One region of the Streptomyces drozdowiczii genome, then DNA from elsewhere that is predicted to be linked to it. Evidence: riboswitches for the same ligand, from Rfam matches in the RefSeq annotation. Region 1 holds a riboswitch; each other region holds the start of a gene.
What was found. A riboswitch is a leader RNA that binds a small molecule or an ion and turns the genes downstream of it on or off. The one in region 1 is predicted to bind cobalamin.
Positions count from the first base shown of each region.

Region 2: linked by a shared signal. The riboswitch ahead of NEH16_RS29120 (ABC transporter substrate-binding protein) and the one ahead of NEH16_RS10290 (ribonucleoside-diphosphate reductase subunit alpha) in region 1 are both predicted to bind cobalamin.
Region 3: linked by a shared signal. The riboswitch ahead of NEH16_RS02825 (hypothetical protein) and the one ahead of NEH16_RS10290 (ribonucleoside-diphosphate reductase subunit alpha) in region 1 are both predicted to bind cobalamin.
Region 4: linked by a shared signal. The riboswitch ahead of NEH16_RS02235 (ABC transporter substrate-binding protein) and the one ahead of NEH16_RS10290 (ribonucleoside-diphosphate reductase subunit alpha) in region 1 are both predicted to bind cobalamin.

Region 1 covers NZ_CP098740.1:2,326,597-2,332,376, reverse strand. Annotated here, with positions in the region: partial or broken gene NEH16_RS10290 (ribonucleoside-diphosphate reductase subunit alpha) at 1-1,728, opposite strand, end outside; adenosylcobalamin-variant (AdoCbl-variant) riboswitch at 1,884-1,983, opposite strand; gene mctP (monocarboxylate uptake permease MctP) at 2,062-3,678, opposite strand; gene NEH16_RS10280 (DUF3311 domain-containing protein) at 3,675-3,929, opposite strand; partial or broken gene NEH16_RS10275 (GntR family transcriptional regulator) at 4,169-4,938, opposite strand; gene NEH16_RS10270 (sugar ABC transporter substrate-binding protein) at 5,220-5,780, shown strand, end outside.
Region 2 covers NZ_CP098740.1:6,430,770-6,436,549, reverse strand. Annotated here, with positions in the region: gene NEH16_RS29135 (PRC and DUF2382 domain-containing protein) at 146-1,153, shown strand; gene NEH16_RS29130 (ABC transporter ATP-binding protein) at 1,240-2,025, opposite strand; gene NEH16_RS29125 (FecCD family ABC transporter permease) at 2,022-3,089, opposite strand; gene NEH16_RS29120 (ABC transporter substrate-binding protein) at 3,116-4,183, opposite strand; cobalamin riboswitch at 4,231-4,388, opposite strand; gene NEH16_RS29115 (beta-ketoacyl-[acyl-carrier-protein] synthase family protein) at 4,440-5,663, opposite strand; gene NEH16_RS29110 (acyl carrier protein) at 5,660-5,780, opposite strand, start outside.
Region 3 covers NZ_CP098740.1:617,560-623,339, reverse strand. Annotated here, with positions in the region: gene NEH16_RS02845 (hypothetical protein) at 1-26, shown strand, start outside; gene NEH16_RS02840 (energy-coupling factor transporter transmembrane component T) at 23-1,201, shown strand; gene NEH16_RS02835 (ABC transporter ATP-binding protein) at 1,198-2,844, shown strand; gene NEH16_RS02830 (ECF transporter S component) at 2,910-3,710, shown strand; cobalamin riboswitch at 3,669-3,792, shown strand; gene NEH16_RS02825 (hypothetical protein) at 3,839-4,222, shown strand; gene metE (5-methyltetrahydropteroyltriglutamate--homocysteine S-methyltransferase) at 4,247-5,780, opposite strand, start outside.
Region 4 covers NZ_CP098740.1:493,650-499,429, reverse strand. Annotated here, with positions in the region: gene NEH16_RS02240 (FecCD family ABC transporter permease) at 1-134, opposite strand, end outside; gene NEH16_RS02235 (ABC transporter substrate-binding protein) at 131-1,198, opposite strand; cobalamin riboswitch at 1,229-1,370, opposite strand; gene cobF (precorrin-6A synthase (deacetylating)) at 1,454-2,266, shown strand; gene NEH16_RS02225 (PepSY-associated TM helix domain-containing protein) at 2,367-3,839, shown strand; gene NEH16_RS02220 (DUF5134 domain-containing protein) at 3,836-4,495, shown strand; gene NEH16_RS02215 (hypothetical protein) at 4,612-4,827, shown strand; partial or broken gene NEH16_RS02210 (heavy metal translocating P-type ATPase) at 4,865-5,539, shown strand.

The sequences.
Region 1 (5,780 bases):
GCACCCCGCGCGCGGCCCGGGTCTCCGACCAGGCGGGCAGCGGACCCGACCGCTCCGCGAGGGCGCAGGACGCCTCGTACGCGGCCAGCATGATGCGCTCGGCGATCTTCGTGGAGAGCGCCCGGGCCTCGGGGGAGTCGAAGGGCAGCCGCAGCTGGAAGAAGACGTCCTGGAGGCCCATCGCGCCCAGGCCCACCGGCCGCCAGCGGGCGTTGGACCGGCCGGCCTGCTCGGTCGGGTAGAAGTTGATGTCCACGACCCGGTCGAGGAAGGTCACCGCGGTCCGCACGGTGGCGTCCAGGCGCTCCCAGTCGATCGAGCCGCCGTCCACGAACGCGCCGAGGTTGACCGAGCCGAGGTTGCAGACGGCCGTCTCGCCGTCGTCGGTGACCTCCAGGATCTCGGTGCACAGGTTCGAGGAGTGCACGACCCTGCCCGGCTCGGCGGTCTGGTTCGCGGTGCGGTTGGAGGCGTCCTTGAACGTCATCCAACCCTGCCCGGTCTGCGCCAGGGTCCGCATCATCCGGCCGTACAGCTCGCGGGCCGGCATGGTCTTGCGGGCCAGGCCCTTCGCCTCGGCCGCCCGGTAGGCGGCGTCGAACTCGTCGCCCCACAGGTCGGTCAGCTCGGGCACGTCCGCCGGGGAGAACAGCGACCAGGTCCCGTCCGCGTCGACGCGGCGCATGAACTCGTCCGGGATCCAGTGCGCCAGGTTCAGGTTGTGCGTGCGGCGCTGGTCCTCGCCCGTGTTGTCGCGCAGCTCCAGGAACTCCTCGATGTCCGCGTGCCAGGTCTCCAGGTAGACCGCGGCGGCACCCTTGCGCCGGCCGCCCTGGTTCACGGCGGCGACGGAGGCGTCCAGCGTCTTGAGGAACGGCACGATGCCGTTGGAGTGGCCGTTGGTGCCCCGGATCAGGGAGCCCCGGGCGCGGATGCGGGAGTACGAGAGGCCGATGCCGCCCGCGTGCTTCGACAGGCGGGCCACCTGGTGGTAGCGGTCGTAGATCGAGTCCAGCTCGTCCAGCGGCGAGTCCAGCAGGTAGCAGGAGGACATCTGCGGGTGGCGGGTGCCGGAGTTGAAGAGCGTCGGCGAGGACGGCAGGTAGTCCAGCCGGCTCATCAGCCCGTACAGCGCGGCGACTTCGTCCAGCGCCCGCTCGGAGGTGTCCTCGGCGAGCCCGGCGGCGACCCGGAGCATGAAGTGCTGGGGGTCTCGATGACCTGGCGGGTGAGCGGGTGGCGCAGCAGATAGCGGCTGTGCAGGGTGCGCAGCCCGAAGTACCCGAAGCGGTCGTCGGCGCCGTCCGCGAGGGACCGCTCGACCAGCGCGTCCAGGGCGTCCGCGTGCAGCGTCGTGAACTCGGCGGTCCGGTCCGCGATCAGGCCCTCGCGGTGGCCCACGGCGACCGAGGCGGAGAACGAGGTGGCGCCCTGCCCGGCGGCCTCGTCCGCGATGGTCCGGGTGAGCAGCCGGGCGGCGAGCCGGGAGTAGGCCGGGTCCTCGGAGATGAGGCCGGCCGCGGCCTCGGTGGCCAGCGAGCGCAGCTCCGCCTCGTCCGACCGGGCGTTGCGGCCGCGCAGGGCGGCGGCGGCGACGCGACCGGGGTCGGTGTCGGGCAGGTCGGCCGTGAGGTCGGTCAGGGTCCGCAGCAGTGCGGTGCCCGGTCCGTCGCTCGCGGTCCCCGTTGCTTCGGCCGCTGAAACCGGATCGGCTGGCGCGATGGTCACGGTGGTGCTCTCCCTCGCTCGGCTCTGGGCCGGAGGGGAGCACGGGGGCAGCCGGGCAGGAGCGGACCCGGTCGGGGCGCACTCCGTGCGGCGTCCACCGGCCCATCCCACGAGGCCCGGACGTCTGGGCATCCGGTTCGGTCGAGCCGGATGCGCTGTCGGCAGGTCCTCGGACTCCACGGGTGCGCGAAAGCACACCGAATACACCGTTGCGGGACAGTTCCGGATTCACACCGGATTCCCCTGCGACGACAGCGAGCACGAGCATACATGTGGGGGCCGCCCTGTCGGGCAGCCCCCACATGTTGTGTCGCGTGGCGTAAAAGTGTGCGGTCAGTGACCGCCCGGCGCGCCCGCCGTGGCCGGCGGCAGCTTCTCCTGGACGCCCGGGTCGCCCGCGTCCGCGGTGTAGTCGCCGGGGGAGGTCTCGTCGGTCCCGGCGGGGGCCTTGAGCGCGTTCAGGACGAAGGTGAGGACGACGACGACCACGACGTTCAGCACGAACGCGGTGAGGCCGATGTAGCCGATCTCGCCGAGGCCCGGGATCTCCTTGGAGGACCCGCCGAAGTGCTTCTGCGTCGGGCTCGCGACCCCGTACGCGGCAGCCGTACCGTAGACCATGCCGACCGCCCAGCCGGCGAGCAGCGCCCAGCGGTGGAACCACCGGGTGAACAGGCCGCCGACCAGGGCCGGCATCGTCTGGAGGATCCAGATCCCGCCCAGCAGCTGGAAGTTGATCGCGACGGTCTTGTCCATGGTGAGGACGAAGGCCAGCGCGCCGACCTTGACCAGCAGCGAGACCAGCTTGGAGACCCTGGTCTCCTGCTCGGGCGTCGCGTCCGGCTTCAGGAAGTCCTTGTAGATGTTGCGCGTGAAGAGGTTCGCCGCCGCGATGGACATGATCGCGGCCGGCACCAGGGCGCCGATGCCGATCGCGGCGAAGGCCACGCCCGCGAACCAGTCGGGGAACATGTTCTCGAACAGCTGCGGGATGGCCAGCTGGCCGTTGTCCACCTTGACGCCCGCGGCGATCGCCATGAAGCCGAGCAGCGCGAGCAGGCCCAGCATCAGCGAGTAGAGCGGCAGGATCGTGGTGTTGCGGCGGATCACCTCACGGCTGCGGCTGGAGAGCGTCGCCGTGATCGAGTGCGGGTACATGAAGAGCGCCAGCGCGGAGCCGAGCGCCAGGGTCGCGTAACCCCACTGGCCGGCCGCGGCCGGTGCGAGGCTGCCCGCGCCCGCCTTGGTGAACTTGTCCTGGGCGGAGGCGAAGATGTCGTCGAAGCCGCCCAGCTTGATCGGAATGTAGATGATCGCGACGGCGATGACCAGGTAGATCAGCCCGTCCTTGACGAACGCGATCAGGGCCGGCGCCCGCAGCCCGGAGGAGTAGGTGTACGCGGCGAGCACCGCGAACGCGATCAGCAGCGGCAGGTCCTTGACGAACCAGTTGGTGTTCTCGCCGCCGCCGACGCCCATCACGTCCAGCACCGCCTGGATGCCGACGAGCTGGAGCGCGATGTACGGCATGGTGGCGAGGATGCCGGTGACCGCGACGGCCAGCGAAAGACCCTTCGAGCCGAACCGGCCGCGGACGAAGTCCGAGGTGGTGACGTACCCGTGCTTGTGCGAGACCGACCACAGGCGCGGCAGGAAGGTGAAGATCAGCGGGTACACCAGGATGGTGTACGGCACCGCGAAGAAGCCGGAGGCGCCGGCCGCGTAGATCGCCGCGGGCACGGCGACGAAGGTGTACGCGGTGTAGAGGTCGCCGCCGAGCAGGAACCAGGTGACCCAGGTGCCGAACGACCGTCCGCCCAGGCCCCATTCGTCGAGCGTGGCCTCGTTCTCGGCCTTGCGCCAGCGGGCCGCCAGGAAGCCCATGACCGTGACGGCCAGGAAGAAGAAGATGAAGACGCCGAGCGCGACGCCGTTCACGCCGTCCTTCATGCCGACGCACCCCCCTTGCGGGCGCGCTGGTCACGCTGCCACAGCTTGTACGCGACCATGGTGAGCGCGGTGGAGATCAGCACCCAGAGCATCTGGTACCAGTAGAAGAACGGGATGCCGATGAAGGTCGGGTCGATCTTCGCGTACGAACTCACCCAGAGCATCGCCACGAACGGCGCGACGAGGCACAGCGCGATGACCACCCGCACCGGTGTGACCGTGGGTGGCTTTCCTTCTGGTTCTTCCGCCATGGCGGCGACTCCGTCCCCTCGCTGATCACCTGTAATGCGCAGGAAATCTAGGCGAGGGATCCGGCCACCGTCACCCCCTGTCCGCATTGCGGTCCGGCAACGGTCGTCACGGACCGGCCGGTTGGCCGGAATGGCGGCAAACGTCCGAGGGCTGGTCCAGGCCAAGCCCGGCCACGGGAACGCCGAACGGCCCCCGGGGGCGGTCCGGGGGCCGTTCGGAAGCACATGCGTACGAGGGGTCAGTCCAGCGGCCGCTTCAGGCGGGCGACGAACTTGTAGCGGTCGCCGCGGTAGACCGAGCGCACCCACTCGACCGGTTCGCCCTGCTCGTCCAGCGAGTGCCGGGAGAGCATCAGCATCGGCAGGCCCACGTCGGTGCCGAGCAGCCCGGCCTCGCGCGGGGTGGCCAGGGAGGTCTCGATGGTCTCCTCGGCCTCGGCCAGCCGGACGTCGTACACCTCGGAGAGCGCGGTGTAGAGCGAGGTGTACTTGACCAGTGAACGGCGCAGCGCGGGAAAGCGCTTGGCCGACAGGTGCGTGGTCTCGATGGCCATCGGCTCACCGCTCGCCAGGCGCAGCCGCTCGATCCGCAGGACCCGGCCGCCGGCGCCGATGTCGAGCAGCCCGGCCAGGGTGTCGTCGGCGGTGACGTAGCCGATGTCCAGGAGCTGCGAGGTCGGTTCGAGTCCCTGGGCGCGCATGTCCTCGGTGTACGAGGTGAGTTGCAGGGCCTGGGAGACCTTCGGCTTGGCGACGAAGGTGCCCTTGCCCTGGATGCGCTCCAGCCGGCCTTCGACGACCAGCTCCTGGAGGGCCTGGCGCACGGTGGTGCGCGAGGTGTCGAACTCGGCCGCCAGGGTCCGTTCCGGGGGACGGGGGTGCCCGGCGGCATGGTGTCCGTCATGTCGAGGAGATGTCGCTTCAGCCGGTAGTACTTCGGGACGCGCGCGGTGCGCGTCCCGGCGCCCGCACCCGTCTCGTTCTCCGAACTGCCCCCGTCGGCGCCCATGGCCCGCCTTCCCGACTGCTGCGTTGCTGCCGTCACCGGCTCCTCCGTCTGTCGCGGCTCACATGGTGGCACGGTCCGGTCACGGCTCGTCGCCCTCCCTCAGGTGTCGGTCCTATAACGGACGCGAGTGCACTTCTTATACACCCTTGACACCCCTAAAGGTCTAGGCCAAGCTCCCGGTACTGGTCTAAACCATTAAAGACCAGGTCCCAGCCCCAGAGGTACTCGTCGACGTTCTCGCGCGGTGGGGAGGGGGTTGCAGCATCCCTGAGGAGGGTGGCGTGAAGCGCAAGCTCATCGCGGCGATCGGCGTCGCGGGCATGTTGGTTTCCATCGCGGCGTGTGGTTCGGACGACAAGACGTCCTCGAAGGACCCGAAGGACCGCAAGGAAGACCTGACTGTCTGGCTCATGGGCGAGGCCCAGTCGACCTGGCCGGAACTGGTGAAGGACGTCAACGCCCAGTTCAAGAAGAAGTACCCGAACGTCAACGTCAAGATCCAGTACCAGGGCTGGGCTGACAAGGTCAAGAAGCTCGACACCTCCCTCGGTGGCGACAAGTTCCCGGACGTTGTCGAACTCGGCAACACCGAGACCATGCAGTACATCCTCAACGGCGCGCTCGGCGAGATCGACACCTCGAAGTACGAGAACTCGGACACCTGGATCAAGGGTCTGAAGGACACCTGCTCCTACGAGGGCAAGATCTACTGCGTTCCTTACTACGCCTCCGCCCGCCTCGCGGTCTACAACAAGGACATGCTGAAGGCCGGTACCGGCAGCGACACCCTCCCGCAGAACGAGGACGACTTCCTCAAGGCGATGGACAAGGTCCAGGCCGAG
Region 2 (5,780 bases), 4.1 Mb from region 1:
TGCGGCGGTCCGAGGCGGATGCGGCGCGCCGCCCCGGGTGGCCGGGCGGTTGCAGCGTCCATCCGGGTGAGGCGCGATGGAATCCGGACGCGCCTTCTCTGCTGGACCCACCCACAGGACGCGCCCGGGCGAGGAGGATTCGGATATGGGAGCCGCTGACGGTTTCACGGATTCCGGAGAGCTCGACGGCCTGACGGTGTACGACACCGAGGGCGAGAAGATCGGCAACGTGGGCCGCGTGTATGTCGACGACAACACCGGCCGCCCGGACTGGATCACGGTGAAGACCGGCCTGTTCGGCATGAAGGAGAGTTTCGTGCCTCTCGCCGGAGCCCGTCGAGTGGGCTCCGACCTGCACATCTCCCACGGCAAGGACCAGGTCAAGGAAGCCCCCCGGGTGGACGCGGACGCGCATCTGTCGGTGTCCGAGGAGGAGGAGCTGTACCGCCACTACGGCCTGACCAGGAACACCCGGGGCAACCTGGGCGACAAGTCCGGGACCGGCGCACCGACCACCACGGGCACCGGCACCATGGGCGCGGCCGGCACCGGCGCGGCGGCCGGGGCCGGAGCAGGCGCGGGGGCCGGGGCCATGGGCGCGGCCGGCACGGACCGCGCGCAGACGGCCGGCACCGGCAGGCACCGGGACACCGAGGCGGCGGGCACGGGCGCGGGACGCCCGCTGGCCGGAGCCGGCGCGGGTACCCGGTCCGGGGCCGACCTGGGCGGCAAGGAGGAGATGATCCGCTCCGAGGAGCAGCTGCACATCGGCACCGAGGAGTACGAGAGCGGCAAGGCCCGCCTCCACAAGTACGTCGTCACCGAGAACGTCACGCGCAGCGTGCCGGTCTCGCACGAGGAGGTACGGGTGGTCCGCGAGCCGCTTCAGCCGGGCGACAGGACGGCGCGCGCGGGCGATCTGACGGAGCAGGACGTGGAGGTCACCCTGCACGCGGAACGCGCCACGACGCGCAAGGAGACCGTCCCGGTCGAGCGCGTCCGGATGGAAACCCAGAGGGTGACCGAGCAGAAGGAGGTCTCCGCCGAGCTGCGCAAGGAGCAGATCGACTACGCGGACGGCACCACCAAGGGCGAAAAGGACATGCCCGGCAAGGACACCGGCGGCGACATGGGCCGAGGACGTCACCGCTGACCCCGCGCCGGCATGCCGGCCGTACCGCACGACAAGCGAGGGGCGGACCCGCCCGACGGGTCCGCCCTCTCGTGTGCCCGGGCCCGTCAGGGCAGGAAGCGCACCGAGGGCCGCCCCTGCGGGCCGTCCGGTGTGACGACGGACCGCACCCGGTAGACCTCCTCGATCAGTTCCTCGGTGATGACCTGCGCGGGTGTCCCGCCCGCGACCGCCCGGCCGCCGCTGAGCACCACGATCCGGTCGCAGAACATGGCGGCCAGATTGAGGTCGTGCAGGGCGACGACGGCGGTCAGCGGGAGCGAGGCGACCAGGGCGAGCAGTTCCAGCTGGTGCTGGATGTCGAGGTGGTTGGTCGGCTCGTCGAGGAGGAGTTCGCGCGGCCGCTGGGCGAGCGCGCGGGCGATCTGGACGCGCTGGCGCTCCCCGCCCGACAGTGTGTGCCAGGACTGGTCGCGCCGGTCGGTCAGCCCGGTACGTTCCAGCGCCTCGTCCACCGCCGCCGCGTCCGCCTCCGTCGGTGCCGACCAGGCGCGCCGGTGCGGGATGCGGCCCAGGCGTACGACGTCCAGGACGCTCAGCTCGTCCTGGGTGGCGGCGTGCTGGTCGACGACGGCGACGCGCCGGGCCACCGCGCGGCGGCCGACCTCGGGCAGCGGAGCGCCGTCCAGGGTGACGACGCCCGTGTGCGGGGCGAGGACCCCGGCGAGGATGCGCAGCAGCGTGGACTTGCCGGAGCCGTTGGGGCCGATCAGGCCCACGGTGGTGCCGGGCTCCGGCGCGAGTGTCACGCCGTCCAGGAGGAGGCGGCCGCCGGCCTCCCGGGCGACCCGCTCGGCCCGCAGGCCCTCGTCCGTCGTCCCGGCCCCGGTCACGCGGGCCGCCTGGTGCGGTAGAGGACGGCGACGAAGGCGGGCACGCCGATCAGAGCGGTGACGACGCCCACCGGGACCTCCTGGGGGTCGAGGACGGTCCGGGCGAGCGTGTCGACCCAGACGAGGAAGACGGCCCCGGCGAGCGCGGTGACCGGCAGCAGTCTGCGGTGGCCCGAGCCGGTGAGGGCGCGGGCGGCGTGCGGCAGGACCAGCCCGACGAAGCCGATGGCCCCGGCCGAGCTGACGAGCGCGGCGGTGAGCAGCGCGGTCGTGCAGAGCAGGACGGTCCGCACGCGGGCGACGTTCACCCCGAGGGCGGCGGCCGCGTCCTGCCCGAAGGCGAAGGCGTCGAGCGTACGGGCGTGGCCCAGGCAGACGACCAGGCTGACGGCGAGGACGGCGGAGCAGACCCAGACGTCGGTCCAGCCGACCCCGCCGAGCGAGCCGAGCAGCCAGAACAGCACGCCCCGGGTCTGCTCGGCGTCGGCGGCGGTCATGACGACGAACGAGGTCAGCGCCGAGAACAGCTGCATGGCGGCGACGCCGGAGAGGACGACCCGGTCGGTGGAGCCGCCCAGGGTGTGGCTGAGCAGCATCACCAGGGCGAAGGAGCAGAGCGCCCCGATGAACGCCCCCGCCGGCAGCGTCACCGCTCCCCCGCCGACGCCGAGCACGACGACCAGGACCGCGCCGGTGGACGCGCCGGAGGAGACGCCGAGGACGAACGGGTCGGCCAGCGGGTTGCGCAGCAGGGACTGCATGACGGTCCCGCAGACCGCGAGGCCCGCCCCGCAGACGGCGGCGAGCAGCGTACGCGGCATGCGCAGGTTCCAGATGATGCCGTCGCGGATCGGGCTGAGCCGGGCCTCGCCCACACCGAGGTGCGCGGCGACGGCGGACCAGACGTCCACGACGGAGATCCGGGCCGGTCCGATGGTGACGGCGACCGCGACGGACAGGGTGAGCAGCACGACGCCGCCGGTCCACAGGAGGCCGCCGCGCAGTGCGCGGGCGCGGGGGCGTGCGGTGTGCGGGGCCTTACCGGGCGGGGCCTTTTCGGGCAGAGCCTTTTCGGGCAGGTCGGTGGCCGTCACCCCGCGAGCCCGAAGTCGCGCAGCCCGGCGGCCACCAGCTCCACGCCCTCGACCGTGCGGATGGTCGGGTTCATGGCCTGGCCGCTGAGCAGGACGTAACGCTTGTGGCGCACGGCGTCCATCTTCTTCGTGACGGGGTTGGACTCCAGGAAGGCGATCTTCCCGGCGGCGCTCTCGGCGGTCTGCGACTTGCGGGTGAGGTCCCCGATGACGAGGACGTCCGGGTCGCGGTCGGCGACGGTCTCCCAGTTGATCTGGGGCCACTCGTCGTGCGTGTCGTCGAAGACGTTCTTGAGGCCCAGCTCCCGGGTCATGATGCCCGGCGCCCCGCAGCAGCCCGCCAGATAGGGGGACTCGGAGTTGGCGAACCAGTACATGACGGAGGTGCCGGATCCGTCGATGCCGTCGGCGGCCTTCCGGATACGCTCCCGGAGCCGCGCGACCAGCTTCTCGCCGCGCTCCGGCACACCGAACACCCGGGCCAGGTCGCGCACTTCGGCGTAGACGCTGTCCATGGTGAGGGCGCCGGTGCGGACGCCGTCGCCGTCCTTGGTGTTGTCCTTGGCGGTGCAGTCGGCGGGCGCGACATAGGTGGGGACGCCCAGCTTCTCGAACTGTTCGCGCGGGGCGACGCCGCCCTTGGCGAGGGTCGACTCGAAGTCGGCGGCGACGAAGTCGGGCTCCTGGTCGAGGACCTTCTCGGAGGAGGGCCGGTTGTCGGCGATGCGCTTCACGCCGGCGTTGGCCTTCTCCAGGCCCTTCATCACCGGGTCGGTCCAGGTGGCGGTGGCCGCGATCCGGTCCTGGAGGCCGAGCGAGAGCAGGATCTCCGTGGTGCCCTGGTCGACGGAGACCGCGCGCCGGGGCGGGGCGTCCACGGTGACGGTGCGCCCGCAGTTCTTGAGCGTGACCGGATAGCCGTCGGCCTTGCCCGGTGCGTCGGCCTGTTCGGAGGGAGACCCCCCGCAGGCCGTCAGCAGCAGGAGCGCGGCGGTGAGCAGGGCGGCGGAACGGGCGGGGCCGGATATCGGCGGCACGGGGTACCTCGGCGTCTCTGGGCCCATGCGCGGGGCCCGCTGTACGGTCCGCCGCCCGGTCCCGGACGGCGGTCGCCAGCAGGTCTTCGGACTCGGGTTCGTCCGGGCGGGACGCCTTCCCGGGAGACGCCGGGTCTCCCAGTGGCCGTGGCCCCGCCCGTCCCCCTCACCGCTGCGCGTCAGTTCCGGATTCGCACCGGATTCCCTGACTCCCACGAGGAGTTCGACTGGCTCCGGGGACGCTACCACGGGCGTCCGCGCAGTTCAGGGCCGCCCCGGGGGATCATGGACGTTGCAGGGCCACCACCGCGTTGTGCCCGCCGAAGCCGAAGGAGTGGCTGACGGCCCGGCGGACCGGCCGCACCAACGGCACCTTGGTGACGCAGTCGATGTCGAACCCGGGCGCGGGCGCGTCCAGGTTGGCGACCGGCGGGACGACCCCGCGCTGGAGGGTGAGGACCGTCAGCCCCGCCTCGATCGCCCCGGCCGCGCCCATGCAGTGCCCGAGCACGCCCTTGGGGGCGGTGACGGGTGGCCGGTGCGGGTACACCCGGCTGATCAGCGCGGCCTCGGCGGCGTCGTTGCGTACGGTCGCGGTGCCGTGCGCGTTGACGTGCTCCACCTCGTCGGCCCGCCAGCCCGCGTCGCGCAGGGCGGCCTCGACGGCGGCCCGGGCGATCCGGCCGTCGGGGTGCGGGCTGGTGGGGTGGTGGGCGTCCGTGGTGGCCCCGGTGCCGGCGAGCAGGGCCCGGGGCTCGGCGCCCCTGGCCTCCGCGTCCGCCACGCGTTCCAGCACCATGACCGCGGCGCCCTCGCCCATGACGAGTCCGGCCCGGTCGGCGGCGAAGGGCCGGCTGAGCCGGGACAGGTCGCCGTCCGCGCGGGCGGCGGCCCCCGACCGGGCGAAGCCGGTCATGGCGATCGGGAAGACGGTCGACTCGGTCGCCCCCGCGATGGCCACGTCGCACTGCCCGGTCGCCAGGAGGTCACGGGCGACGGACAGCGCGGTGACACCGGACGAACAGGCCGTGCACGGGGCCATGCTGGGGCCGGTGGCCCGCATCTCGATCGCGATCTCGGCGGCGGGCATGTTGGGGATGGTCAGCAGGACCCCGGCCGGCGAGGTCGCCTCCGGGCCCTTCCGCTCCAGGACCAGCGCCTGGTCGGTGAGGTGCGCCGAGCCCCCGCTGCTGGTGCCGACGACGACCGCGACCCGGCTGCCGTCCCAGCCGGCCGGGTCGAGCCCGGCGTCGGCGACGGCCTCCCGGGCGGCCAGGACCGCGAACTTGACGTACCGGCCCATCCGGAAGGCGGTACGGCGGCCGATCTCGGCGTCCAGGTCGATGCCGTCGACCACGCAGGCGAAGTCGATCGCGCACCCGGCGAGCGCGGGGACGGTGCGGGCCGGGCTCACCGCGGCGCACACCCCGTCCCAGGTGGACTCGGTGTCGTTGCCGACCGGGGTGATCATGCCGAGCCCGGTGACGGCGACGGCCGGTGTCCTCATCGGGCGCCGGCCGACGCGTGCAGGTGCGCCGTGAGCTCGGCAAGGGTGGTCCCCCGGGTCAGGGTGCCGGTGTCCAGCTCGACCCCGGTGGTCTCCCGGAGGACGACGGCGAACTCG
Region 3 (5,780 bases), 1.7 Mb from region 1:
CCGCCCGCCGCAGGCCGCACGAGTGAGCGCGGTCGCCCGCACCGCCGCGCAAGCGCAGCCCGGCCCGCCCGGTCCCGTACCGGACCGGGGCGGGCGGCGGCTGCCGCGCGGCCTGCACCCGCTCGCCTGGTGGATCTGGGCGCTCGCCCTCGCCACCGCGGTCAGCCGCACCGCCAACCCGCTGCTGCTCTTCCTGGTGCTCGCCGTCCTCGGCTACGTCGTCACCGCACGCCGGACCACGGCGCCCTGGGCCCGGGGCTTCAAGTACTACCTGTTCCTGGCGCTGACCGTCGTGGCGATCCGCGTCACCTTCCGCGCGGTCTTCGCCACCGGCATCACCCCGCGCGACCACTTCCTGTTCGCCCTCCCGCACATCCCCACCCCCGACTGGTACGCGGGCATCCAGCTCGGCGGCCCGGTGTCGCTGGAGGCCGTCCTCTCCTCGGCCACGGACGGGCTCCGCCTGGCGTGCATGCTGTGCTGCATCGGCGCCGCCAACACCCTCGCCAACCCGAAACGGGCCCTGCGGGTCCTGCCGGGTGCGCTGTACGAGCTGGGCGTCGCCGTGACCGTCGCGATCAGCGTCGCCCCGCAGCTGGTGCAGAGCGTCCAACGCGTCTCCCGGGCACGGAAGCTGAGAGCCGGCCGGACCCAGGGGCTGCGCGCCCTGCGCGGCATCGTCGTACCCGTCCTGGAGGATGCCCTGGAGCGGTCGCTGCGCCTGGCCGCCGCGATGGACTCACGCGGTTACGGCCGTGCCGGCACCGCGACCCGCACCTCCCGGCGCGTCACCGGCGCCCTCATGCTCCTCGGCATGTGCGGACTGTGCGCGGGGGCGTACGGACTCCTCGACGCCACCGCCCCCGCCTTCCTGGGGCTTCCCGCGATGGGCGTCGGCGCGGCACTGTGTGTCGCCGGGCTCCGCCTCGGAGGCCGCCGTGTCACCCGCACCACCTACCGGCCCGACCTCTGGCGCGCCGCCGAGTGGCTGGTCGCCGGCAGCGGTGTGCTCTCGGCGGTCCTGCTGTTCGTGAACCTCGGCTACGACCCCGCGCAGCTCAACCCGACGTTCTACCCGCTCACCTGGCCGGACCTCCCGCTCGTGCCGACCTCGGCGATCCTGCTCGCCGGCGCGGCGGGCTTCCTCGCCCCGCCGCCCGCCGCGACCCACCGCACCGACCCGAAAGCCGGAACCGCGTGATCACCTTTGACCAGGTCACCATCGAGTACGACGACGCGGCGGCCCCAGCGCTCCGCGACGTCGACCTGACGGTCGAGGAGGGCGAGTTGTGCCTCGTCGTCGGCCACACCGGGGTCGGCAAGTCCACCCTGCTCGGCGCGGTCAACGGCCTCGTCCCGCACTTCACCGGCGGCACCCTGTACGGCAGGGTCACCGTCGACGGCCGGGACACCGCTCACCATCCTCCGCGCGAACTCGCGGACGTCGTCGGCGTGGTGGGCCAGGACCCGCTGGACGGCTTCGTCACGGACACCGTGGAGGAGGAACTCGCGTACGCCATGGAGCAGTTGGCCGTCCCGCCCGCCACCATGCGCAAGCGCGTCGAGGAGACCCTGGACCTGCTGGGGCTCGCCGACCTCCGCCACCGCGCCCTGCACGAGCTCTCCGGCGGCCAGCAGCAGCGCGTCGCCATCGGCTCGGTCCTGACGAGCCACCCCCGCGTCCTCGTCCTGGACGAACCGACGTCCGCCCTCGACCCCACCGCGGCCGAAGAGGTCCTGGCCGCCGTCACCCGCCTCGTCCACGACCTCGGCGTCACCGTCCTCATGGCGGAGCACCGCCTCGAACGCGTCGTCCAGTACGCCGACCGCGTACTCCATCTGCCCGGCGACGGCCACGTCCGCATCGGCGCCCCCGCCGACGTCCTGCGCAGCTCCACCATCGCACCCCCCATTGTGGAGCTGGGCCGAGCCGCCGGATGGGACCCCCTCCCGCTGTCCATCCGCGACGCCAGGCGCACCGCCCGCGAGCTGCGCACCCGACTGACCGGCCACACCCCGGCACCCGTCCGCCGGGCGCCCGGCCCCGACCGGCCCGACCTGCTCACCGCCCGCAAGGTGACCGTCGCCCACAAGGGGGTCCCCGCCGTCCGCGAGGTCGACCTCACCCTGCGCGCGGGCGAGGTCACCGCGCTGATGGGACGCAACGGATCCGGTAAGTCCTCGCTGCTGTGGGCGCTCCAGGGCACCGGTCCCCGGCACTCCGGCACCGTGTCCGTGGCCGACGGCACGCCACGCGGCGCCGACCCCCACACCCTGCCCGCCGCACGGGCCCGGCAACTGGTCGGCCTCGTCCCGCAGACCCCCGCCGACCTCCTCTACCTGGAAAGCGTCGGGCAGGAACTCGCCCAGGCGGACACCGAATCCGCGAACGGCCGGAAGGCACGCGAGATCCTGGACCGGCTCGCACCCGGAATCCCCGACAGCAGCCACCCGCGGGACCTGTCCGAAGGGCAGAAACTCGCCCTCGTCCTGGCCATCCAGCTCACCGCGGCCCCGGACGTCCTGCTCCTGGACGAACCGACCCGGGGCCTCGACTACCGGGCCAAGAACCGGCTCGTGGAGACGGTCGACGCCCTGGCCGCCGAAGGCCGCGCGATCGTCGTCTCCACCCACGACGTCGAGTTCGCCGCACGCGCCGCCGACCGGGTCGTCGTCATGGCCGAGGGCGAGATCGTCGCCGACGGGCCCACCACGGACGTCATCGTCGCCTCCCCGGTCTTCGCGCCCCAGACGGCGAAGATCCTGGCCCCGCTGCCCTTCCTCACCGTCGACCAGGTCACCACCGCGCTGGCCACACCTCGACCGGAGGGCGGTCAGCCGTGAGCAAGCCGACAGCACCGACCGTGCCCGCGATCGTGCTCGTGCCGCGCGCCACCGTCGTCATCGCCATGGCTGCGCTCCTAGGCATCGTCGCCTTCTTCTGGCCGTTCGTCGTGGCACCCGGGACCTTCGGGTCGAACTACGCGCCGCCCCTGATCTTCGGTGTACTGCTCGTCCTGATCCTGTGCGTCGTGCTCTCCGAGATCGCCGAGGGCGGCATCGACTCGAAGGCCCTGGCCATGCTCGGCGTCCTGTCCGCCGTCAACGCCGCGCTGCGCCCGCTCGGCGCGGGCACTGCGGGCATCGAGACCGTCTTCTTCGTCCTCGTCCTCGCCGGCCGGGTCTTCGGCCCCGGCTTCGGCTTCACCCTCGGCTGCACCTCGCTGTTCGCGTCCGCGCTCATCACCGGGGGAGTCGGCCCCTGGATGCCGTACCAGATGTTCGGCTGCGCCTTCGTCGGCATGCTCGCCGGGTTCCTCCCGCGCGCCACCGGCCGCCGCGAGGTGCTGCTGCTCGCCGTCTACGGCTCCCTGTCCGGCTATCTCTTCGGCTTCCTCCTCAACCTCTCCTTCTGGCCGTTCTCCCTCGACCCGAACAGCTCCATCGCCTACCTGCCCGGCCTGCCCTTCACCGAGCAGTGGCACCGCTACGTCGCCTTCGACCTGGCCACCTCCCTCGGCTGGGACACCGGCCGCGCCGTGACGAACTTCGTGTGCGTCCTGCTGGCGGGCCCCGCTGTGCTCACGACGTTCCGCCGCGCCGCCCGCCGCGCCCGCTTCCGGGCCCCGGCCCGCTTCACCGCACCTCAGCCGGTGGACCGCCCCGGGGGCCATGAGACGATGACCGCCGAATCGGGCGACGGGAGCTGAGGAAGCCGGTGTGAATCCGGCGCGGTCCCGCCACTGTGACCGGGCACGACCCGGGAGCCAGACACTCACACCGTCGCCACCTCCACGATGTCCGGGGCGGACCTCCCCGGTGAGAGGCGGACGGCTCCATGCCGGAATCAGCTGGACCCACCCCGACGGCCGCCGCGCCCAGCAGGGTGACGGTGTGCCGGGACTGCTGCTGCGGCACGGTCAAGGTGCCGGGCGACCACAGGGCCCAGACGGCGCGGCTGCGCTCGGCCGTCCCGGTGCGCGTCTCCGCGTGCCTGGACGTGTGCGAGCAGGCCAACGTCATCGTCGTGCAGCCATCGGCCGAGGCCCGTCGCGCCGGGGCCCGGCCGGTGTGGCTCGGCCTGGTCAACGACCCCGAGGCGACCGAGGACGTCATAGCCTGGGTCAGCGCGGGAGGCCCGGGCACGGCCCCGATGCCGGAGATCCTGGACCTGTACGCGTTCGACCCGGGCCCGGCCGGCCGGGGGCCGGGACGCGGGTGACGTCCCGGCCCCCGGCAACCCCGTTCAGGAGGCGGGCAGTTCCGCCCGGACGGTACGGGCGGCGGCGACCAGGTTCTCCAGCGAGGCGCGGGTCTCGGGCCAGCCGCGGGTCTTGAGGCCGCAGTCGGGATTCACCCAGAGCCGTTCGGCGGGGATCGCCTTCAACCCCGTACGCAGCAGCTCGGCGGCCTCCTCGGCGCTCGGGACGCGGGGCGAGTGGATGTCGTAGACGCCCGGTCCCGCCTCGCGCGGGTAGCCGTGGGCGGCCAGCTCGCGGGCCACCTGCATGTGGGAGCGGGCCGCCTCCAGGCTGATGACGTCGGCGTCCAGGTCGTCGATGGCCTGGACGATGTCACCGAACTCCGCGTAGCACATGTGCGTGTGGATCTGGGTCTCCGGCCGTACCCCGCTGGTGGTGAGCCGGAACGCCTCCGTGGCCCAGGCCAGGTAGTCCGCCCGGTCGGCGGCCCGCAGCGGCAGCGTCTCGCGCAGCGCGGGCTCGTCCACCTGGATCACCGAAGTCCCGCTCGCCTCCAGGTCGTCGACCTCGTCGCGCAGGGCGAGGGCGACCTGCCGGGCGGTCTCCCCGAGCGGCAGATCGTCGCGGACGAACGACCAGGCGAGCATGGTGACCGGGCCCGTGAGCATGCCCTTGACCGGGCGGTCGCTCAGCGACTGGGCGTACGAGGTCCAGCGCACCGTCATCGGCTCGGGGCGCGAGATGTCCCCGGCGAGGACCGGCGGACGCACGTACCGGGTGCCGTACGACTGGACCCAGCCGTGCTGGGTGGCGAGGTAGCCGGTCAGCTGCTCGGCGAAGTACTGCACCATGTCGTTGCGTTCGGGCTCGCCGTGCACCAGGACGTCGATGCCCGTCTTCTCCTGGAAGGAGATGACCTCCCGGATCTCCGTCCGGATGCGCTCCTCGTAACCCGCCGGGTCGATGCGTCCGGCCCGCAGGTCGGCACGGGCCGTCCGCAGCTCTCCGGTCTGCGGGAACGACCCGATGGTCGTCGTCGGGAGCAACGGCAGTCCCAGCTGCGCCCGTTGGGCCGCCGAGCGTTCGGCGTACGGCTGCGAACGGCGGCTGTCCGCGTCCGTCACGGCCTCGGCCCGGGCGCGCACGGCCGGGTCCCGGGTGAGGGGGGAGCCGGCCCGGGAGGCCAAGGCGGCCTTATTGGCGGAGAGTTCGGCGGCGATGAGGTCGGTGCCCTGGGCGAGCGCCTTCGCCAGGGTGACGATCTCCGCGGTCTTCTGCCGGGCGAAGGCCAGCCAACGGACGATCTGCGGGTCGATCTCCTTCTCGGCGGCGGCGTCCAGCGGTACGTGCAGCAGAGAGCAGGAGGCGGCCACGTCGACGCGGTCGGCCAGCCCCAGGAGGGTGCCGAGGGTGGACAGCGACTTCTGGAGGTCGTTGATCCAGATGTTGCGGCCGTTGACGACACCGGCGACCAGGCGCTTGCCGGGGAGCCCGCCGACGGCCGCCAGGGCGTCCAGGTTGGCGGCTGCGGCCTCGGTGAAGTCCAGCGCCAGGCCCTCGACGGGCGCCTTGGCCAGG
Region 4 (5,780 bases), 1.8 Mb from region 1:
GAGCCGAGGGCGAGCCCCGCGGTCATGCAGGCGGCCAGCAGCACGGTGAGCCCGACCAGGACGACGGCGAACGCGGCCCGGCGGCGCGGCTCGACCGCGGTGGTGTGCCCGGCGTCCGTGGCGAGCGCCGTCACTCGAAGCTGTCCGGGTGCAGCCCGCGCGCCAGGTCGCCCACGGCGTCCGCCGAGCGGACGCCGACGAGGGTGTCGGTCAGCGGCAGGACCACGAAGCGCTTGTTCCTGATCGCGGGCACGTCGGCGAGGGCGGGCTGGGAGAGCAGGAACTTCTTCTTCTGCGCGACGGTGGTGCCCGCGTAGTCGTAGATGGCGATGACTTCCGGCTTGCGGTCGACGACCTGTTCCCATGAGGCGTCGCCGAACACGTCGTCCAGGTCGGAGAAGACGTTCCTGCCGCCCGCCAGCTCGATCAGTTCGTTGCCCAGGCCCTTGCCCCCGGCCGTGAAGGCGGACTTGTCGCCGCTGTCGTAGACGAACACGGAGACATCACGCGCGCCCTTCACGGCCGCGCTCGCCTTGTCCACGCGGGTGCGCAGCTCGGAGACGAGAGCCGACGCGCGGTCGGGGACGCCGAAGATCTTGCCGATCGTGCGTATCTCGGCGTACGTGTCCTCCATCGTCACCCCCTCCTTCCCGGCGCAGTTCTCCCGGTTGAGGTAGGTGTCGATGCCCGCGTCCCGGAACGCCTTGCGCGAGCGCCCCTCCTTCTCCGCGAACGCGCTGGCGTACCCGCCGTAGACGAAGTCGGGATCGGTGTCGAGGACCTTCTCGAACGACGGCGCCTCCTTCGACAACTGCGGGATCGACGCGAAGTCCTTGCGCAGAGCGGGCAGCACCGCCGAGTCGGGGTACGACGTACCGGCCATACGGTCCTTCAGCCCCAGCGAGAGCATCAGTTCGGCCGGGTGCTGGTGGATGGTCACCGCGCGGGACGGCGGTTCGGTGTACGTCGTCCTGACCCCGCAGTTGTCGATGGTGACGGGGAAGCCCTTCGCCGCCGAGGCACTCGCCTTCGGGGAGTCGTCGGTGGTGCCGGACGAGCCGCAGCCGGCCGTCAGCAGGATCGCCGACAGCGCTGTGACGGCCGCGGCGAGGCGCGCCGGACCGCGCCGACGTGAAATCGCGGACACCACGGGCGACGGGGAGAACGAGAAAAGGGGACGGCTGTGACCGTCGTGCATGGGAAGCCTCCTGCGGAGTCCGCGCTCCTCGGATCGGGCCCGCGGCAGGTCAGTGACCTGACTTCCGCGGACACCCGTGGGGACGTGCGCGGTCACAGTGGCGGGACCGTGCCGGATTCGCACCGGCTTCCTGGCTCCTGCCGCGGCTTTGACCTGGTGATCGTACGTAATGACCGGGCGCACCCGGACACCGGGTCGGACGCGAGCCGGGCGTCCCGGCGCCGGCCGAGGAGAGGCCCCTGGAAGACTGTCCGCATGAGCACGGAACAGCGCGCGATCCTCGTCATCGGCATCGGGGCCGGCAACCCCGACCATCTGACCCTTCAGGCCGTGAAGGCGATCCGCCGCGCCGACGTCTTCTTCATCGTCGGCAAGGGCCCCGACAAGGCGTCGCTGACCGACCTGCGCCACCGGATGATCGAGGAGCACGCGCGGGGCCCGTACCGCGTGGTGGAGGTCGAGGACCCCAGCCGCGACCGGCGCCCGATGGACCGTTCCGATTACACGGCGGCCGTCCAGGACTGGCGTGAGCGGCGCGGCGAGATCTTCGAGCGGGCGATGCGCGACGAGATGACGGCCGGCGAGACGGGGGCCTTCCTCGTCTGGGGCGACCCGTCCCTGTACGACAGCACGCTCGGCATCCTCGGGGACATCGAGGACCGCGGCGCGCTCTCCGTGAGCGTCGAGGTCATCCCCGGAATCACGAGCGTCGCCGCCCTGACCGCCCGTCACCGCATCCCGCTCAACCAGGTGGGACGCCCGGTGCACATCACCCCGGCCCGCCGTCTCGCCGACGTCGGCCAGAACGACGACGGCGACATCGTCGTCATGCTCGACGCCCACGAGTCGTTCACCCAGGTCGCGGGCGACAGCGTATGGATCTACTGGGGCGCCTACCTCGGCACCCCGGACGAACTCCTCGTTGCCGGGCCGATCCGTGAAGTCTCCGACCGCATCCGACGGGTCCGCGCCGAGGCACGCGAGCGGCACGGCTGGATCATGGACACGTATCTGCTGCGCATCGCGGAAGGACCGTCGCGGGGGGCTGCGGACCTCCATCGCATGTGACGTAGGTCTCACCCTGGTGGTGGGAACTCGCGCGCCATTCGCTCCGACTCCTCTACGTGCACGTCACCGTCCCCACCGGTCCACGCACGAGGAGCAGCCGATGACCGAGACCACGCCTGCCGCGCCACCACCGCTCCGACCACACACGACCGAGGAGGCCGCCGCCACCGAGGACTTCGCCACGCCGACGACGAGGAGCGGTGGAGGCATGTGGAGCGGGCTGCGGCCCCTCCTTCTGCGCCTGCACTTCTACGCGGGCGTCCTCATCGGTCCGTTCCTGCTCGTCGCCGCCGTGACCGGACTGCTCTACACGGCGACGCCGCAGATCGAGTCCGTCGTCTACCACCACGAACTGAAGGTCACCCCGCACGGCGAACCGAAGCCGCTGGCCGCCCAGGTGGACTCGGCCCGCGAGGCGACACCCGGCGGGCGGCTCGTCTCCGTCACCAAGGGAGCGGGCGACGAGGACACCACGCGCGTCACCTTCGACGTGAAGGGGCTGCCCGAGGGATACACGCAGACCGCTTTCGTCGATCCCTACACGGCGGAGGTGCGCGGCTCGCTGCGTACGTTCGGCGAGTGGCTGCCCGTACGGGCGTGGTTCGACAGCCTGCACCGCACGCTGCATCTCGGGGAGTTCGGCCGCAACTACAGCGAGATCGCAGCGAGTTGGTTGTGGGTCGAGGTGCTGGGCGGGCTCGCCCTGTGGCTCGGGGCGCCGCGCGGGCGGGAGAGGATGCGTCGGCTGTTCGTACCGCGCCGGGGCGTGCAGGGGCGCAAGCGCACGCTGTCCTGGCACGGGGCCGTGGGCTTGTGGGTGTCGGCCGGTTTCCTCGCCCTCTCGGCAACCGGACTGACGTGGTCCGCGCACGCGGGCGTGAACATCGGCACGATCCAGGACGCGCTGGGCGGGGCGACGCCGTCCGTCTCCTCGACCCTGGGCGGGGCGGCGTCGAAGCAGCCCGCGCCCGGCACTTCCGCCGTCCAGACCGACCTGGACGAGGCCGTCCGCATCGCCCGTGCCGAAGGTCTGCGCGGCAAGCTCGTCATCACTCCACCCGCCGACAGCAGGAGCGGGTACGTCGTCAAGGAGAACACGCGGCACTGGCCGGAGCAGCAGGACTCGGTGGCCATCGACCCCGCCACCGGCAAGGTCACGGACAAGGTGGTCTTCGACGACTTCCCCGTCCTCGCCAAACTCACCCGCTGGGGCATCGACGCCCACATGGGCCTGCTCTTCGGCCTCGCCAACCAGATCGCCCTCGCGGCCATCGCCCTCGCGCTCATCGGCATGCTCTTCTGGGGCTACCGCATGTGGTGGCTCCGTAGGCCCACCCGGGGAGGCGGGACACGGCTCGGACGTCCGCCGGTCCGGGGGGCCTGGCGGCGGGTGCCGGGGAGGGCCATGGCCCCGCTCGTCGTCGTGACCGCCGTCCTCGCGTACTACCTGCCGCTGTTCGGGCTGCCCCTGGTCTGCTTCCTGCTCGCGGACCTGGCAGTCGCCGAAGTGCGCCGACGCGGGCGTACACACCCGGAAGCGCGATCCGAGAAGCCGAAGGAGATGGCCCGATGATCGCCGCCAACGGGCTGCGCTGGATTCTGACGCTGCTCTTCTGCGGACTTGCCGTCCACGGTCTTTGGCGTGCCTTCACGGCCCGCTCCCATCCGTGGGCCGTACGGCTGGCGCACGGACTGCACGCGGTGATGGCCCTCGCGATGTTCGCGATGGCCTGGTCCTGGGGCCTGGACCTGCCCGCCACCCCGCAGGTGATCTTCTTCTCGGCCGCGGCGGCCTGGTTCGTGGTGGCCGCCCTCGCTCTTCCCGTCGGCCCCGAGCCGCGGGGACGGGCTCTCGCGGGCGCGCTGCCGCACGCCCTGATGACCGGCGCGATGGCATGGATGGCCGCCGCGATGGCGTCGGGCATGTCCATGGGTGCGATGGGTGGCGGCCAGGCACACGACATGCCGGGGATGGACATGGCCGCGCCCGGAGCGCTCGCGACGATGACGCTCAGCGGCACCGGCGATCGCTGGGGCGCGGGTCTGCTCGCACTGCTTCTGCTCGCGCTCGCGCTGGTTTGGCTCGCGAGGGGCTTCGACACGGGCCGTCCGGCGCCGCGTGCTCCGGGCGACGCGGGCTCGGGCGGTGCGGTCCGGGCCGCGTGGGACCTGGGCTGTCACGGGCTGATGGCGCTGGGCATGGCGGTGATGTTCGCCGTCATGGTGTGAGACGTCGGGCGAATGTCTGATGCGTGACGCACGCCACCCGGGGGATGGGGAACTCGCGTCCCCGGGCGGCCGACCACTGGTGCGTACGACTCGCACTCTCGCCCGGAGCCTGCCCCATGGACCACTCGGTGACGCCCCGCACCCAACGGCGTCCGTCTCCTGCCCCGTACGCGCTGCTCGGAGGCTTCGTCCTCCTGCTCTCCGCGCTCTTCGCCGTGTCGTACGGGGCCGGCCGTCTCGCCGGACCCGTCGCCCCGGACATGCGCGGCGTCACGCATCCCGACGAGCCGGGTTCGCACGACATGGGCGGCATGAGCGGGATGGCCCACTGATGGGCCGGGAAGCCGCGCCGCGCACCCTCGCCACGACGGATCTGCTGGTCGCCTCCCTGCGCCGCCCTCCTCGCCCGAGGAGGGGGCGAGCGGGGAGACCGGACCCGCGCCTACGCAACGGCTCGTGGTGACCGCGCTCCTCGCCGCCCCCGTCGCGGCCTGGGGCGCGTGGCCCTTCCACGAACGGGCGTGGCGCGGGCTGCGGCACGGTACGGCCACGATGGACACGCTCATCTCGCTCGGCGTCCTCGCCTCCTTCGGCTGGTCCGCGTACGCGCTCTTCGTGCTCCTCGGCCGTCACTTGGAGGCCCGGGCCCGGCGAGGCACCTCGGCCGCCCTGCGGGCCCTCGCCCAACTCGGCGTGAGGGAAGTGACGGTGCGGGACGGGGAGACCGAACGGACCGTTCCGGCCGCGAGCCTGGTCGCCGGAGAGAACTTCCTCGTGAGGCCGGGGGAACGCGTCGCGACCGACGGGGAGGTCGTGGCGGGCACGTCCGCCGTGGATCTCTCCCTCGTGACCGGTGAGACGCGGCCCGTCGAGGTCGAGGCGGGCTCCGCTGTCACAGGGGGCTCGGTCAACGTCGGCGGACTGCTGGCCGTACGCGCGACGGCGATCGGCGCCGACACCCAACTGGCCCGCATCACGGCGCTCGTCACCGAGGCCCAGGCGGGGAAGGCCCGCGCCCAGCGGCTCGCGGACACCGTGGCCGGGGGTTAAGTGGTGTCGTTAACCCTCCACTTCCCACGGGAAGCCCTTGAGGGTCGACGCGGCCGTGGTGCGGCCCGGGGCCGAGCAGAACCGTCCCTTCCGCCCGTAGCGCCATGTCCGCACCACGACCCGCCTGCACGGCATATGCCGAAACCCCGCCCCGGCGATCACTTGTCGGGTATGGGCGGCAAGCCGGATACCCTCCCATGTCGTGCAGCCCTCCGCGATGGGAGGATGAGGCGCC